One region of the Geobacillus zalihae genome, then DNA from elsewhere that is predicted to be linked to it. Evidence: riboswitches for the same ligand, from Rfam matches in the RefSeq annotation. Region 1 holds a riboswitch; the other holds the start of a gene.
The links. A riboswitch is a leader RNA that binds a small molecule or an ion and turns the genes downstream of it on or off. The one in region 1 is predicted to bind FMN.

Region 1 (8,244 bases):
GGCTGCATCGTTGCCGACAACTTTTACGAACTCGAGCTGATCGAAGAGCTGGCGGAGTCATCCGGTCGGACGGTGCCGGTTTTGCTCCGCGTGACGCCGGGGGTCGAGGCGCATACGCACGATTACATTTTAACCGGGCAAGAAGATTCAAAGTTCGGCTTTGACTTAAACAACGGTCAGGCGGACGAGGCGTTTCGCCGTGTCATGGCATCGGCCGCGTTTCAGCTGCTCGGCGTTCATTGCCATATCGGCTCGCAAATTTTTGAAACAGCTGGGTTTGTGCTCGCGGCGCAAAAAGTGTTTGCCAAGCTGGCGGAGTGGAACAAGGCGCACGGATTTGTCCCAGCGGTTGTCAACCTTGGCGGCGGCTTTGGCATCCGCTATACGGAGGAAGACGACCCGATTCCGGTGACAGCGTACGTCGACTGCATCGTGGAAGAGGTGAAAAGGCAGGCCGAAGCTTGCCGCTTGCCGTTGCCGGAAATTTGGATCGAGCCGGGCCGGTCGCTCGTGGGTGATGCCGGAACGACGATTTATACGATCGGTTCGCGCAAAGAGGTGCCCAACGTCCGCACCTATATTGCCGTTGACGGCGGCATGAGCGACAACATCCGTCCGGCGCTTTACGGAGCGAAATACGAAGCCGCGCTCGCCAACCGGGTGTTCGGCGAGCCGACGGAAGTCGTATCGATCGCCGGGAAGTGTTGCGAGTCAGGCGACATGCTCATTTGGGACATCGCCCTGCCGGAAGCGGAGCCGGGCGATTATTTGGCCGTTTTTTGCACCGGCGCTTACGGCTATTCCATGGCGAACAATTACAACCGTCTGCCGCGCCCAGCCGTTGTGTTCGTTGAAAACGGCGACGCCCAGCTCGTTGTGAAACGGGAGACATATGAAGATTTGATCCAATATGATTTGCCTTTGAAAACGAAAGTGAAAAAGTGAAGGCCGCCGGTTGGAAAGAGAACGGGCCTTCACAAAGAAAAGGCGCCCGCTGCCTTTTTTGGGGCGCCTTCTTTCATTGTTGATTTGAGGAAAATGCTGATTTGATCGCGTTCCAAATTTCTTTCAAGATGTCGATCAGATTTTGAATGAACGTTTTCCCTTCTTCTGACTGCAAAAACGCCGATAGCTGTTCTTTCGCCTTGCTCAGCTGATCGTTCACTTGATCCCAATTAATATGGGCGTTTTGCATTTTATGGAAAAGGGAAATCAGGTTGTTGATTTCATTCTCGCTCAGCGTAATGCCAAGGTCGTTGGCGATTTTTTCAATAAGGGCGCGCAAATCAGCGTCCGTCTGCGGTGGGTTGTTGGCGATTTCTTGTTTGATTTTCGCCAGCAGGGCGACCGCTTTGTCCGCGCCGATCGAATCGGCGAGCTTCGCCGTCTGCACCATTTCCTCGTTCGCCACTTTTTTGACATCATCAGGGATGGCTTGGTCCGAGGAAATTTCATACGCCTTCATCAGCCCCGTCAGCGCTGCGGTGCCGGAAACCGGAAACGGGGCGGTGATGTAAATATCGGCATCTTTCACCCCTGCGGTGATCAAGGCGTTTGTATACATCTCTTTCGTCACCCATGTGATGTTGTGCGTTTCGACATGAAGCCCCGAGCCAGGCTCTTTTATCGTGATCATCGACGACGAGATGGCGCGCGTGCCGATTTGCGCTTTCGGAATGAGTCCGTCCAAATATTTATGCTCCTCAACGTTTGAGACGGTGATCGTTTGCGCCCCGTCCGGCGCCTTCATTTCGTCGAGCACTTTTTGCTTTTGTTCATTCGTTAAGTTTTCCCCGAGCGTCACAATGACATCGCCCGGCGCGGCATCGGCCGCTGCGATGCCCGGAGATGCCAAGAGCACCGCCCAAAGCAGCGATGAAGCGATCATTCGTTTCACATAGCTCGCCTCCTGTTTACGAAAATGCATTACCATTATACCGTACGCTCGCCTGCTTGGCTATCGGAAAAACGCGACGCGGTCAGGCGGCGTGCGAATTTGAAAAGACATTTTTTCTTTTGTTTCACTTGGCCATCATGGTATGATAAAAGCAGTTTCGATGTCGAAAAGGAGCTGGATGCTTGTGGCAAAAAAAGGATATATTCTAATGGAAAACGGCGGGAAAATCGAGTTTGAACTGTTCCCAAACGAGGCGCCGGCGACGGTGGCCAATTTTGAGAAGCTCGCAAACGAAGGCTTTTATAACGGGTTGACGTTCCACCGCGTCATCCCTGGATTTGTCAGCCAAGGAGGATGTCCACGCGGCAATGGAACGGGCGATGCCGGCTATACGATCCCGTGCGAGACGGACAACAATCCACACCGACATGTCACCGGCGCGATGTCAATGGCGCACCGCGGCCGCGATACCGGCAGCTGCCAGTTCTTTATCGTCCACGAGCCGCAGCCGCACTTGGATGGGGTGCATACCGTCTTTGGCCAAGTGACATCGGGCATGGACGTCGTGAAGACGATGAAAAACGGCGACGTGATGAAGGAAGTGAGAGTATTTGACGAACCGTAAACAGCGCATGAGCGAGGATGATCGGACTGTTCGAAACAACTGGCGCTTGTTTTTCTTTTTGCTTGCGGCCAGCCTGTTGTGGGGAGCGGCGTATTGGATTTGGGTTGCGGAATGATGATGCAGGGCGTTTCGTGTGGTATAATGAACATAACGATATCGTGATGCATCCTTCGGGGCAGGGTGAAATTCCCGACCGGCGGTGATGGGGCTTTCCGCCCCTCAGCCCGCGAGCCGAAAGGCAGGATCCGGTGCGATTCCGGAGCCGACAGTATAGTCTGGATGGGAGAAGGATGCCAATATGCGCACGGCTGTTTTCGGCCGGTTCAGACCGCGTGGGCAGCGTCTGTCGGCCGACTAGGCATGGTAGTATCTTTTGTTTCCGACCGGCCGGTATAGCCTGCTTGGCGAACATGTGTTTGTTTGCGCATCATTGGTCATTCTCTCATCGATGAGCCCCCGGGGACATCCCGGGGGTTTCATTTTTATTGAAGGAGGGAGTGCGGTGCATAACGATGAACATTATATGCGGCTCGCTCTCGATGTGGCCAAAGCTGGAGTCGGGCAAACGTCTCCCAATCCTGCCGTTGGCGCGGTCGTTGTCAACGGTGGGACGGTTGTTGGGCTTGGCGCCCATTTGAAAGCGGGTGAGCCGCACGCGGAAGTCTATGCGATCCGCATGGCTGGCGAGAAGGCGCGCGGTGCGACGGTGTACGTGACGCTTGAGCCGTGCAGCCATTATGGAAAAACGCCGCCATGTGCCGATTTGCTCATCCAGGCGGGCGTCCGTCGCGTCGTCGTTGCCACGACCGACCCGAATCCGCTTGTCGCGGGAAAAGGGATTGCCAAGCTGCGCCAAGCGGGCATTGACGTTGATGTTGGCGTATTAAAAGACGAAGCGGACGAATTGAATCGGATGTTTTTCCACTATATCGCCGCAAAAACGCCGTTTGTCACGTTGAAGTTCGCATGCAGCCTCGATGGCAAAATCGCGACGGCGACGGGGGAAAGCAAATGGATTACATCAAGCGCGGCGCGTGAGGATGTCCATCGCCTTCGTGCGCAGCATGACGCCATTTTGGTCGGCGTCAACACCGTTTTGACCGACAACCCGAAGCTTACCGTCCGCTTTGGGGAAAAGCGGAAAAATCCGCTCCGCATCATTTTGGATACAAAATTGCGTACACCGCTTGACGCCCATGTCGTCGCTGACAAGGAAGCAGAGACGTGGATCATCACCGGCGGCGTCAGTCGGGAACAAGCGGCGGCGTATGAGCGCCTTGGGGTGCGCGTATTTTCAATGCCGACGGCCCAGATCGATGTCCGCGATGTGCTCCGTCTGCTTGGGGAGCAGGGAGTCATGTCGCTGTTTGTCGAAGGCGGCTCGCGCGTTCATGACAGCTTCCTCCGCTCGGGAGCAGTCAATGAGGTCATCGCCTATATCGCTCCGAAGCTGATCGGCGGCCGCGGGGCGCCGACGCCGGTCGGCGGCCTTGGCTTCGCCCGGCTTGCTGAAGCGGTGGAGCTTGACATCCGCCGCATCGAGACGATCGGCCCGGACATCAAAATCGTCGCCGCGCCGAAACGGAAGGAGGAATCGTTGTGTTCACTGGCATTATTGAAGAGATCGGCACGATCGAACAAATGAAGCAAACCGGCGACGCCATCGTGATGACGATTGGCGCCAAGCGGGTGCTCGAAGATGTGCGGCTTGGCGACAGCATCGCCGTCAACGGCGTCTGCTTGACCGTCACATCGTTCACCGAACGGCAGTTTACGGTCGATGTCATGCCGGAGACGGTGAAAGCGACGGCGCTAAAAACATTAAAGCCGGGATCGAAGGTGAATTTGGAGCGGGCAATGGCGGCTGGGGGACGGTTTGGCGGCCATTTCGTCACCGGGCATGTGGACGGCGTCGGGCGCATCATCCGGCAGTGGCCGAAAGCGAACGCCGTCTACTATGAAATCGAAGTGCCGGCCTCGCTGCGCGCCTATATGATTGAGAAAGGATCGGTCGCTGTCGATGGGACGAGCTTGACGATTTTCGGTCTGAGCGAGCGCACGTTCATCGTTTCACTCATTCCGCATACGCGTGAGGCGACGATTTTAGGCGAAAAGCGGCCGGGCGATCTCGTCAATATCGAGTGCGACATGATCGGCAAGTACGTCGCCGCTTTCCTCGACGCGAAAGCGACGGCGACCTCCAAATTGACGGTCGAATTTTTGGAGCAGCACGGCTATAAATAGTGGAAAAGGGGGCAAGCTTGATGTTTGACACGATTGAAGCAGCGCTTTCGGCGCTGAAAAACGGAGAAGTGATCATCGTTTGCGATGACGAAGACCGCGAAAATGAAGGCGATTTTGTCGTGCTGGCCGAAAAAGCGACGCCGGATGTCATTAACTTTATGATCACTCATGGCCGCGGGCTCGTCTGCGTGCCGATTACGGAGGAATTGGCGGAGCGGCTCGAGCTTGAGCCGATGGTCACTCATAACACGGACGCGCATGGCACAGCGTTTACGGTGAGTGTCGACTACAAAACGACAACGACGGGAATCAGCGCCTACGAGCGGGCGGCGACGATTCAGGCGCTGCTTGATCCGAATGTGAAAGCGAGCGATTTTAAACGTCCTGGCCACGTTTTTCCGTTGATTGCGAAAAAGGGGGGCGTCTTGCGGCGCGCCGGCCATACGGAAGCGGCGGTCGATTTGGCCCGTTTGTGCGGCGCGAAGCCGGCCGGCGTCATTTGCGAAATCATTAAAGAGGACGGGACGATGGCTCGCGTTCCTGATTTGCGGCAAATCGCCGATCAGTTCGGATTGAAAATGATCACGATCAAAGATTTGATCGCCTATCGGAGCCAGCGGGAAAAGCTCGTGAAACGGGAGGTGGACGTTTGGCTGCCGACCGAATTCGGCGAATTTCGCGCCATCGGCTACACAAACGTGCTCGACGGAAAAGAGCATGTGGCGCTTGTCAAAGGAGAGATCATCCCGGATGAGCCGATCTTGGTGCGCGTCCATTCCGAATGCTTAACGGGCGATGTGTTTGGCTCGTACCGGTGCGACTGCGGTCCGCAGCTGCATGCGGCGCTCAGGCAAATCGAGGCGGAAGGGCGCGGGGTGTTGCTTTACATGCGCCAAGAAGGGCGCGGCATCGGCCTTATGAACAAGTTGCGCGCTTACAAGTTGCAGGAGCAAGGTTATGATACGGTCGAAGCGAACGAAAAACTGGGCTTCCCCGCCGATTTGCGCGATTATGGCATCGGGGCGCAAATTTTGAAAGATCTTGGCGTGACGAAAATGCGCCTGCTCACGAACAACCCGCGCAAAATCGCCGGCTTAAAAGGGCATGGACTCGAAGTCGTTGAACGGGTGCCCATTCAGATGCCAGCGAAAAAGGAAAATGAAAAATATTTGCGCACGAAACATGAAAAATTAGGACATATGCTTCATTTTTAATGATGGGAGGAGCAACGAACATGCGCATCATTGAAGGAAACTTAGTCGGCACCGGATTGAAAATCGGCATCGTCGTCTCTCGTTTTAACGAATTCATCACGGGCAAGCTTTTATCTGGGGCGATCGACGGCTTGACGCGCCATGGCGTGAGCGACAGCGACATCACTGTCGCCTGGGTGCCGGGTGCGTTTGAAATCCCGCTTGTGGCGAAAAAAATGGCGGAATCGAAGCAGTTTGACGCTGTCATTACGCTTGGCGCCGTCATCCGTGGGGCAACGAGCCATTTTGACTACGTCTGCAGCGAGGCGGCCAAAGGCGTCTCCCACGCGGCGCTTGCAAGCGGTGTTCCGGTCATTTTCGGCGTGTTGACGACGGACACCATTGAACAGGCGATCGAGCGGGCCGGCACGAAAGCGGGCAATAAAGGATGGGAAGCGGCGGTGTCGGCGATCGAAATGGCGAACGTCTTGCGGACATTTGCGTAAAAAGGCATGAAATGGTTCACAATATCGGTGAGAATGTTTATAATACGTATAGAGAAAATGACAAAAACTTTTCCATTTCGGAAAAGCGTTTGTCGATAATGAGGGATTTTTATGTTAATCCGTTACCGAAAAAACTATGAGAAAATCGCCATGGGACTGTTGTCGTTTATGCCGACGGAAAAAGACCTGAAACGGCTGCAGCAGACGATGAAACAGTATGAAACAAACAACGATTGGCAGCTGTTTTTATGGAAAGAAGGGGATGACATCGTCGGCATTATCGGCGTCCTGTTGCGCGCTCCTGATGTTGTGGAAATCCAGCACATCAGCGTCAATCCGTCACACCGCCACCAAGGGATCGGAAAACAGATGGTCAAGGCATTGAAAGAGGTGTACCCGGGCCGCCGATTGTGCGCCAACGAGTGGACCGCCTCGTTTTTCGATAAATGCCATGCGTGCAACGAATAACGAAACTAGCGCGGTGCCGCGCTCAGGCGGGCGGCGGAGGGGGAGGGAAGCCAACTCCTTCCGCTTTGGCCCGTTTTTTTTGTTCGCGTGCGGCGATGACGTCCGAGCGGTCGCGGCGCCGGTGTTTATCCACAAGATCAAGGTTGGCTAGGTCGCTGGCTTGCCCCCAAACGAGCTGCCGGCGGGCGCAGGCGGCCTGGCATTGCTCATAAAGGGAACGGTCGCGAATCGGCAGTTCGACGCTTTCGTACGGTTCGCCGCGAGTGATCCGCCCAGCCGTCTCGTCGAGCAAGCGGGCGAGCGCCTCGTCATCGAGGCCGAGCCGCCGGATCATCTCTTGCGCTTCGTCAAGCAGCGCCCGCGCCCGTCGAATGAGGCGCAGCGCTCCCAAGACGTTGCCGCGCCGGTAATGGTAAAAAGCGACCGCCATTTGAATGAGCACAAGCCAACCTTTGTTTCGACCGTCTTGTTTCCAATGTTCCTCCAAAATCTCGTGGCATTCAAAATAATCGCGGTCGCTATGGAAATGGACCAAATACTCGATATACGCTTTTGGATACATCGGCCATCGTTCCTTTCAAAAGTGGGCCGCGCCATGTGAAGGCGGACGGCTCTTCTTCGATTATACGGCTTCGGCGGCCTGCGGCGCAAAAAAGAGACTGTTTTCCGTTCGCTTCGCCGCTTCGTTATGATACAATAAATGTACTGCAGCTGGAGACGAGCCTACCGGGCGGTGGTTCTGGAAAAAATGGTGGGATGGATGTGCAATTGCCGTACAACGTCAAAATCGAAGCGTTTGAAGGGCCGCTTGATCTGCTTTTGCATTTGATCAACCGCTATGAAATTGATATTTATGATATTCCGGTCGCGCAAATTACGGAGCAGTATATGGCGTACATTCACGCCATGCAGGAGCTTGAGTTGGATATCGCCAGCGAATATTTAGTGATGGCGGCCACCTTGCTTGCGATCAAAAGCAAAATGCTGCTGCCGCCCTCCAATGAAGAAGCGGTCGACGGCGACATCGAGTGGGGCGATGACGGGGACCCGCGTGAGGAGCTGACGCAGCGGCTGCTTGAATATAAAAAGTTTAAAGAGGCGGCGCGCGAACTGAAGCGGCGCGAAGAGGAACGGGCGCTTTTGTTTACAAAGCCGCCGAGCGACTTAAGCGCATACGCGGATGAGAAAAAGGCGGCGCCGCTGGATGTGAACGTATACGATATGCTTGGCGCCTTGTCGAAGCTGTTGCGCCGCAAAAAACTGCAAAAACCGATGCGGGCGAAAATCTCCCGCCAAGATATTTCCGTCGAA
Region 2 (8,244 bases), 590 kb from region 1:
TGCTTGATTTCTTGGAACTGTTTTTCCGCGTAAAATTGTTTTACCGTCGGCTCGTAGCGGAAGACGATTTCTTCGTTAATCAAAAACACCAAGATCACTTGGGCCGCTAGCAGCCGCTTCGCCCACTTTTCTCCTTTTTCGCTGTATTGCCATACGATTTTCAGCGCCAGCGCAAACTGCACATAAATGATCATCGGGCGCAAAAAATGAAAGCGGGCAAAGTTAAACGTGTCTAAAAAATGAAGCCGCTCGGTAAGCGGCAGCCACCCTTTATAAAACCAAAAGGCGTACCATGCCGACAGCGCGAAATTCAGTCCGAATAGGAAAAGAAATAACCGTTCTTGCTTCCACCGTTTTTTCACGAAAACGAGATACAACGCCACCAACCAGCTTGGCAAAATAAAAAACGTATGCTCGGTCATGACATGATGGTGCCCGAGGAGAAAGTTTTTCCACGTCAAGCGGACGCAATGCCAAAACGACAAACGGGCATGGAAGTACTCATCCCGGCTCGTCGGCTCGTCTTCCCATAAAAACGAGTAGACAAGCCTGTACTCGACAAGCAAATAAAGCAGCGTCATGTAAGCGATGGAAGTCAAAAAGCGGATGTTCCACCCTTTCCCGCGCAGCACATCAACAAGCCAAAAAACGCCCATGGCGGCAAGAAAAAAGAAAAATCCGAGCACAAAGCTGGAATAAAACGGGAGAAGCGTAAGCGCGGCGTAATGTCTCCACTTCCCCTCACCTTTTCGGATGCTCAAAAATGCCCAAAGCGCAAGCGGCATGCCCAGCGTGCTTAACATCCCCGACGGCCAAAACAGCGTCAGGGCAAATGCGAGCGCCACGCCGATGCGGACGGCCATCCAACGCGGCTCGGGCAGGAAATGTGTTTTTAACAACCAATACATACCGACAAATGCCACCACCCTTGTGATCGTTTGGCTGAGCGCATAAGCAGTCATCGTGGGAAATAACGCGTGCAGCCAGACGATGCCGGTCAACTCCGAACCGAGGGCGTTTCTTGACAACTGGCCGTTGGCGATTTGCGGAATCTTCGCGTCAAGCGGCCCGGTGATTTTTCCGCTTTCGGAGAGCACCTTATACCAAGCGATATTGGAATCCAAATTATCGTGGACGCGAATATGGGCGTTCTCACCAAGGAGAAAGAGCGGGGACACGTAAAGGGCGATGACGCCAAGCGCCAAAAGGAAAAACCATCGTTCTCGTTGTTCGGCCATCGGCATCACGCTCCCGCCATAGCTGTTCTTGGCCATGAAATCCCTATTGAATACGATGTGCAATAAGAAGAAAATTATTCCTAAGGACGGTCGAAGAGGGTGGTGATTTATGAAAAGGGGGGCTGCGCGTTCTTCTCAGTCTCCTCTTCATTCGCATTTTTTTGCCCCTTCTATTTTCTCTATGCACACCTATCTTAAAATATTAAGGGCAACTTATGGTAGATAGCTCCCCCACTACAATACACAATAGAAAACAGCGGCCTCCCTCTCTTACGGAGCCGCTGTTTAACCTTACTGCGATATTCGTGTTTTTTCCCCCAATCCCGGCATGTGTTTATTCTTCTCTTCCCTCCAGCTGAAAATCGCCGCGAGGATCGCTTCAGAGTTGTGCCACACACTGAAGATCGCACTTGGAACAGCCGCCAAGGGTGAAAAATTCGCTGTGGCAATCGCCACGCCCAATCCGGAGTTTTGCATTCCCACCTCCATGGCGACCGCTTTTTGTTTAGCCAAATCCATGCCGAGCAGAAGGGACAGGCTGAAGTCAAAGGCAACTGGACGAATCCCCCTTAACAAATGTGCCCGCCAACCGCTTGGATATCTTCTTCACGTTCGACCGCCACGTCAATGGCAAGGCGCAGCCCTTCCACGATCGTCTCTAATGCCATGCTGGGCTGCCCGGGATGCCGGGCGGCTTGTTCCGGCAAATACGGAATATGGATAAATCCGCCGCGAATGGGCTTCTTCGATTGGGTGATGTAATGCATCAATCCATAAAATACATGGTTGCAGACGAACGTTCCCGCTGTATAAGAGACAGAGGCTGGTATGCCGTGACGCCTCAACGCCTCGACAATCGCTTTGACCGGCAAAGTTGACCAATAGCCGACAGGCCCGCCTGGAACAACGGGTTCGTCAATCGGCTGATGGCCTTCGTTGTCGGGAATGCGGGCATCATTGATGTTCACCGCTATCCTTTCAACGGAAATATCGGCTCTCCCTCCCGCCTGTCCGACGCAAATCACCACATCGGGATCCACTTGCATGATTGCGTCATGCAAGATGGCTAATGATTGGCCAAATACGGTTGGAATCTCCCGAACTTCAACGATATACCGATCGGTTTTCCATCCAGCTGCTTGCTTGACCGCCTCCAGCGACGGATTCACCGTTTCTCCTCCAAACGGATCAAATCCGGTCACGAGCACTTTTTTCATCGCATCTCCATCCCTTTTTGATGATGAAATTTATAAATCTATGAGTGTAATCACATACATTGCGGCGATGTTGAACGCCAACAGAATCAACGCTGTCGGCACTTGCACGCGAATCACGTGGTTTTTGTCTTTCAAATCAAGCAGGGCGGCGGGCACGATGTTGAAATTCGCCGCCATCGGCGTCATCAAGGTGCCGCAGTAGCCGGAAAACATCCCGAGGGCGGCCACATGATTCGCATCGACGCCAAATTGTTTTATCAGCAGCGGAACAGCGATCCCCGCCGTCATCACGGGAAATGCCGCAAAAGCGTTGCCCATGATCATCGTAAACAAAGCCATCCCGATGCAATAGGCCACCACAATCCAAAACAACGAATGAGTCGGAATAATGGCTTTCACCAAATTGGACACAGCCGCGCCCACCCCAGCAGTCGTAAAGATCGTCCCTAATGTCGCCAGCATCTGCGGCAAGAGAGCAGCCCAGCCGATTGTTTCCAGCAGCCTGCGCGATTCTTTAACCGCCATAAACGGCGTCGATCGAGTCATGGCCATGCTGACGAGCAAAGCAACGAACGTCGCTAGCCCGAGAGACACAAGGGTCACGTTTTTCGGATCGAAAAGAAAAGCGTTTCCAACCTTGACATTTTTCAGCCATGTCACGCCGATGACAGTCAAAACCGGAATCAACAATGCCGGAATGAACAGGCGATGTTTCAATCGATCGCGATGTTGTCTTCTCTCTTCCGGCGTCGCCTCTTGGTAGCTTCCGAGCTTCAATCCCCCGGTTCCGACAATGGCCACCATGATAAGCACAAGCACTCCGGTGTAAAACGGGGGAATGATGCTGCCGAACAGCAACGCCACGCCATAAAGCAAATAAAACAGCCCTGATGTGAAACGCTTCGGGTTTTGGCGATCGGCAAAGGTCCACAAGCTTCCCAACACAACCACAATGCCTAAAAATATGTACACCGCTTCAATGGACAGCCACATTCACTCTATCCCCTTTCCATTCTCCCGATGAAGGAGCTTGTGAAGCGAGCGGTCCAGCCGATGCAGGCGGATGCTGTGAACGATCAACGCGGCCACGGCCGTTGGGATCGCCCATAACGCCATATGCAGCGGATCAGAAGGAATGCCGTTTTGATCAAAAAATCCTTTCATCAACAAAATCGCTCCGATGGCAATGAACACATCCTCGCCAAAAAACAGCCCGATATTGTCCACCGCTGCCGAATGAGCGCGAATGTCATCCCGCACATGATCCGGCAGTTTTCCGTATTTCGCTTCCGCCGCTCCTTCTGCCATAGGAGCGACGAGCGGACGAACCATTTGAGCATGGCCGCCGATGGAAGTAAGCCCAGCCGCGGCTGCCGCTTCCCGGATGATTAAATAGACCGTCAAGATTCTCCCTGTTGTCGCCGCCTTGATTTTCGCCACGACACTCTCCGCCTGTTCCCGCAGCCCAAAGCGTTCCAAAAGGCCGATGACGGGCAATGTGGCGATGAACACCGCCATATACCGGTTGGTCGTAAACGCTGTTCCAAATTGTTCAATAATGTCATACAGCGATTGATGGGCGAGCAATCCTGTCGCCAATCCAGCCGCTGTCACGACAAGAAGTGGATTAATGCGAATAATGAAGCCGATGATGACGATCAACACTCCAATGAGCACCATGTTTCTCTTCTCCTCTCCAGTACATTTTACGGCAAATGTTAATACAAATCGTTACGTCGTTCACCGCACTCTATTTCTTAGTCGGCATCCCCCTCTCCTCCATCTGTCGTTCCATATTTCGGAACAATAGTTTCAAATTTGTTGTTATCATTATATAATTGAGAAAAGTGGAAAATCAATAAATACTTACTGAAAATTTACTTTACAAAATAAAACATCAACTTGCCCGAACCCGTCATGATACATCAAGCCCCCTCTTCGTTGCATCCCTTGCCCCTATTTTGTATCATGAATAATTAAGAGAAATTTAGCAGAAAAAGGAGTGCCCGCCATGACCAAACAACTCCCTCCCGGCCAATTTGAAACGGAAAAATGGCCGATTTTGCATGAGGGCGATGTGTACCAATTCGATGAAGCGACGTGGAATTTCCGATTGTTCGGCGATGTGAAAGAGGAAGTGTCGCTTTCGTATCAAGAAGTGATGCAGCTGCCGAAGACGGTTTCAACCATCGATATGCATTGTGTCACAACATGGTCAAAATTCGACACGACGTTTGAAGGCATCGCCTTCCGCGAGTTTTTGCGCTTTGTCGAGCTCGATCCCGACGTGAAATATGTGAAAATTTACGGATATTTAAACGGCGACCGGTTCGGCTATTCGGCAAACTTGCCGCTTGAAGCGCTGATGGGCGATGATGCCTTGTTTGTCTATCGATGGAAAGACAAGCATCACGACTGGCAGGACATCTCGCCGAAGCACGGCTATCCGCTCCGTTTCATTCCGCCGGCGACGTTTTACTTATGGAAAGGGGCGAAATGGGCGTCCGGCATCCGCTTTATGAAGGAAGATGAGCCGGGCTATTGGGAGGAGCGCGGTTATTCGATGACCGCCAATCCGTTTAAAGAGGAGCGGTTTGCTGAGTGGGTGCCGCGGATTCGCTTTTGACAAAAGCAAAAGAGGGTGTCCCAAACGCAACGGGACACCCTCTTTTACTACAAGAGGTAGGAACAAATCACTTCGGCGACACGATATATTGTATCTCTCTCAAAGAGAGACGATCTTTTGGGACAGCCTCTTTGATCATCAAGCGGCTTGGCGGGATGCCGCTTGTTTCTCAAGCCAAGCACGAAGACGCCAAAAGAGAAGCTGAAATACGATGGCCGCCATCGCTCCTTTGACGGCGTTAAACGGCAAAATCGCCGATACCACCAACGCCTTCGCTTCCGGCGCGCTCATCTGCGGAGCGCCAAGAAAAAGCGTGTACGCCGGCAAAAAGACGTAGTAGTTGAGCACGCTCATGACGAGCGCCATCGTCACTGTTCCCGCCGCCAACCCCAGCAGCAAGCCTTTTTTCGATGCGGCTTTCCCATAAATATAGGAAACCGGCAAAATAAACGCCGCCCCAGCGGTAAAGTTGGCGATTTGGCCGATCGGAACGCCGGTCGCACTGCCGACGAACACGTAGTTCAGCACGTTTTTCAAGAGTTCGACCGCCACGCCGGCGAGCGGGCCGTACAACAGCGCGGCGACAAGCGCCGGGATGTCGCTGAAGTCGACAAGCAAAAAGTTCGGAAACGGCGGCAGCGGAAAGTTGAGCATCATGAGCACATGCGCCATGGCGCCCAACACTCCGATGCCGACAAAGGCGCGGATGGAAATGCGTTTCATGTTTGTTCTCCTCCCCTTCTCGTGATTCATCCTCACAAGAAGAAGGCTGCCGCCGCGAGCGCCAACAAAAACTCCCTTAAACCGAACGAGGCTTAAGGGAGAAAAAGGGTGTGCGCAACTAGACGTTCGCATGCGCCAAAACGAACGCCGGCAAACCTTCATCTTCTCCCATCCAGACTATACTGTCGGCTCCGGACTCGCACCGGATCCTGCCTTGCGGCTCGCGGGCTGAGAGGCCAAGCGCCTCATCACCGCCGGTCGGGAATTTCACCCTGCCCCGAAGATGAATCGCTTATACATTTTTATTATTCCGATGAATTTAGTATACAATACCTCTTTTCGTTTGTCTATCATTTTTTCCCATATGTTTTATGTTTGGCGCCTACTCCGCCCACTTGTCAATTCTCCTTTGGAAGCATATCCCCCGGCTCGAGCACCGGCGGATGGACGTCCACCGTATCGGCGTATTTCAGCCCGGTTCCGGTATTTAATACGACGACCGTCTCCCCGTCGCGAATCCAACCGCTCTCGCGCAACGTTCGTGCCGCCGCAAACGCCGCCGCTCCTTCCGGGCAAATGAACGCCCCTTCGAGTTCGGCTGCCGTCCGCTGTTCAGCCAAAATCGCTTCATCGCCAATGGCAACCGCGCAACCGTCCGTCTCATACACCGCCTCAAGAACAAGAAAGTCGCCAAGCGCTTTCGGCACATTGATGCCAAACGCCACTGTATGGGCGTTCGGCCAAAACTCCGATTCCCGTTTTTTCTCCTTCCACGCCTTGACGATCGGCGCGCAATGCTCGGCCTGCACAGCGACAAGCCGCGGCATGCGGCCGTCCACCCAGCCGAGCGCCTGCAGTTCTTTGATCGCCTTGTAAATGCCGATCAACCCGACGCCGCCGCCGGTCGGATACAAAATGACATCCGGGAGTTGCCACGAGAACTGTTCGGCGATCTCCAGTCCCATCGTTTTCTTCCCTTCAATCCGGTACGGTTCTTTCAACGTCGACGCATCGTACCATCCGTATTCGCGGATCGCTTTGGCGACGATTTGCCCGGCATCGCTAATGAGGCCGTTGACTAAATACAGTTCCGCCCCAGCGATGGCGCATTCCTTTCGCGTCAGTTCCGGTGCATCAACCGGCATGACGACTGTCGCCTGAATGCCCGCCCGCGCCGCGTATAGCGACCATGCCGCGCCGGCGTTGCCGTTTGTCGGCATGGCGAGTCGTTTGACGCCCAATTCCTTTGCTTTCGAAATCCCAACCGCCGCGCCGCGGGCTTTAAACGTCCCGGTCGGAATGACGCCTTCGTCTTTCATATAGAGTGAGTCAATGCCGATATTCCGGCCAAGGCGCGGCATTCGCACAAGCGGAGTCATTCCTTCCCCTAAAGAGACAATATGTTCAGGATGTTTCACCGGCAATAGCTCATGATACCGCCATAAACTCGGTTCTCGCTCCGCAAGTGCCTCCCGCTTCACTTCTTGGCGCATCAACTCCAAATCGTACGCGACCAGAAGCGGCGAACCGCATTCGCAAAGTTGATGGATTTGGTCGACATCGTATGTACGTTCACACTTCGGACAATACAGATGAGACACGTAGCTGAATGACATGGTTTGGCTTCTCCTTTCCATTTGTTTCATCCGCACGAGGCAGGAAGCACCTACTTTCGCGTTTTGGACGAGGCACTGGCCTTTTCATTATACCATAACCGTCCTCTGCCACCGGCGCCTGTAATGGCAGCGTCCGTACGCCAACTTTGGGGCATCATAGCGCCAAGTAGGAAAGGTCCCCCCTCTTTTTTACCGTTTGAAGCCGCATATGGTAAAATAAAACGGAAACCGCCTCTTTTTTCTCACTGCATCGGCGGAATGATTCGTTGATCCAGAAAAACTTATACATAAGGAGATGAACCAATGAAACAGGAACTCATCGAACGCTTCATCTGCTACGCGAAAGTCAACACTCAATCCGACCCAAACAGCCATACGTGCCCATCGACTTCGGGACAGTGGGAGCTGGCGAGAATGCTCGTCGAAGAGCTGAAGTCGATCGGCATGGAAGATGTGACGATCGATGACAACGGCTACGTGATGGCGACGTTGCCGGCCAATACGGACAAAAACGTGCCAGTGATTGGCTTTTTGGCTCATATGGACACCGCTCCGGAGTTTACGGGAGCCAACGTCAACCCGCAAATCATCGAACAGTACGACGGCGGGGACATCGTGTTAAACAAAGAACAAGGCATCATCTTGTCGCCAAACGATTTCCCGGAGCTCGCTCACTACCAAGGGCATACGCTCATCACGACCGATGGGACGACGCTGCTTGGCGCCGATGATAAAGCCGGAATCGCCGAAATTATGACCGCGATGAACTATCTCATTCAACACCCGGAAATCAAGCACGGCAAAGTGCGCGTCGCCTTTACGCC

Region 2: linked by a shared signal. The riboswitch ahead of QWV57_RS08870 (ECF transporter S component) and the one ahead of ribD (bifunctional diaminohydroxyphosphoribosylaminopyrimidine deaminase/5-amino-6-(5-phosphoribosylamino)uracil reductase RibD) in region 1 are both predicted to bind FMN.

What each region holds. Positions count from the first base shown of each region.
Region 1 is NZ_CP129217.1:2,316,909-2,325,152, reverse strand. Features, by position in the region: gene lysA (diaminopimelate decarboxylase) at 1-945, shown strand, start outside; gene QWV57_RS11700 (DUF1002 domain-containing protein) at 1,019-1,897, opposite strand; gene QWV57_RS11695 (peptidylprolyl isomerase) at 2,082-2,522, shown strand; gene QWV57_RS11690 (hypothetical protein) at 2,509-2,637, shown strand; FMN riboswitch at 2,685-2,817, shown strand; gene ribD (bifunctional diaminohydroxyphosphoribosylaminopyrimidine deaminase/5-amino-6-(5-phosphoribosylamino)uracil reductase RibD) at 3,025-4,167, shown strand; gene ribE (riboflavin synthase) at 4,122-4,766, shown strand; gene QWV57_RS11675 (bifunctional 3,4-dihydroxy-2-butanone-4-phosphate synthase/GTP cyclohydrolase II) at 4,787-5,980, shown strand; gene ribH (6,7-dimethyl-8-ribityllumazine synthase) at 6,001-6,465, shown strand; gene QWV57_RS11665 (GNAT family N-acetyltransferase) at 6,577-6,933, shown strand; gene QWV57_RS11660 (DUF309 domain-containing protein) at 6,956-7,495, opposite strand; gene QWV57_RS11655 (segregation/condensation protein A) at 7,690-8,244, shown strand, end outside.
Region 2 is NZ_CP129217.1:1,731,585-1,739,828, forward strand. Features, by position in the region: gene QWV57_RS08840 (DUF6044 family protein) at 1-1,238, opposite strand, end outside; partial or broken gene QWV57_RS08845 (transporter, sodium/bile acid symporter family protein) at 1,530-1,766, opposite strand; gene pcp (pyroglutamyl-peptidase I) at 1,808-2,455, opposite strand; gene QWV57_RS08855 (DUF979 domain-containing protein) at 2,486-3,448, opposite strand; gene QWV57_RS08860 (DUF969 domain-containing protein) at 3,449-4,135, opposite strand; gene QWV57_RS08865 (sulfite oxidase-like oxidoreductase) at 4,467-5,081, shown strand; gene QWV57_RS08870 (ECF transporter S component) at 5,220-5,804, opposite strand; FMN riboswitch at 5,961-6,093, opposite strand; gene QWV57_RS08875 (threonine synthase) at 6,203-7,420, opposite strand; gene pepT (peptidase T) at 7,724-8,244, shown strand, end outside.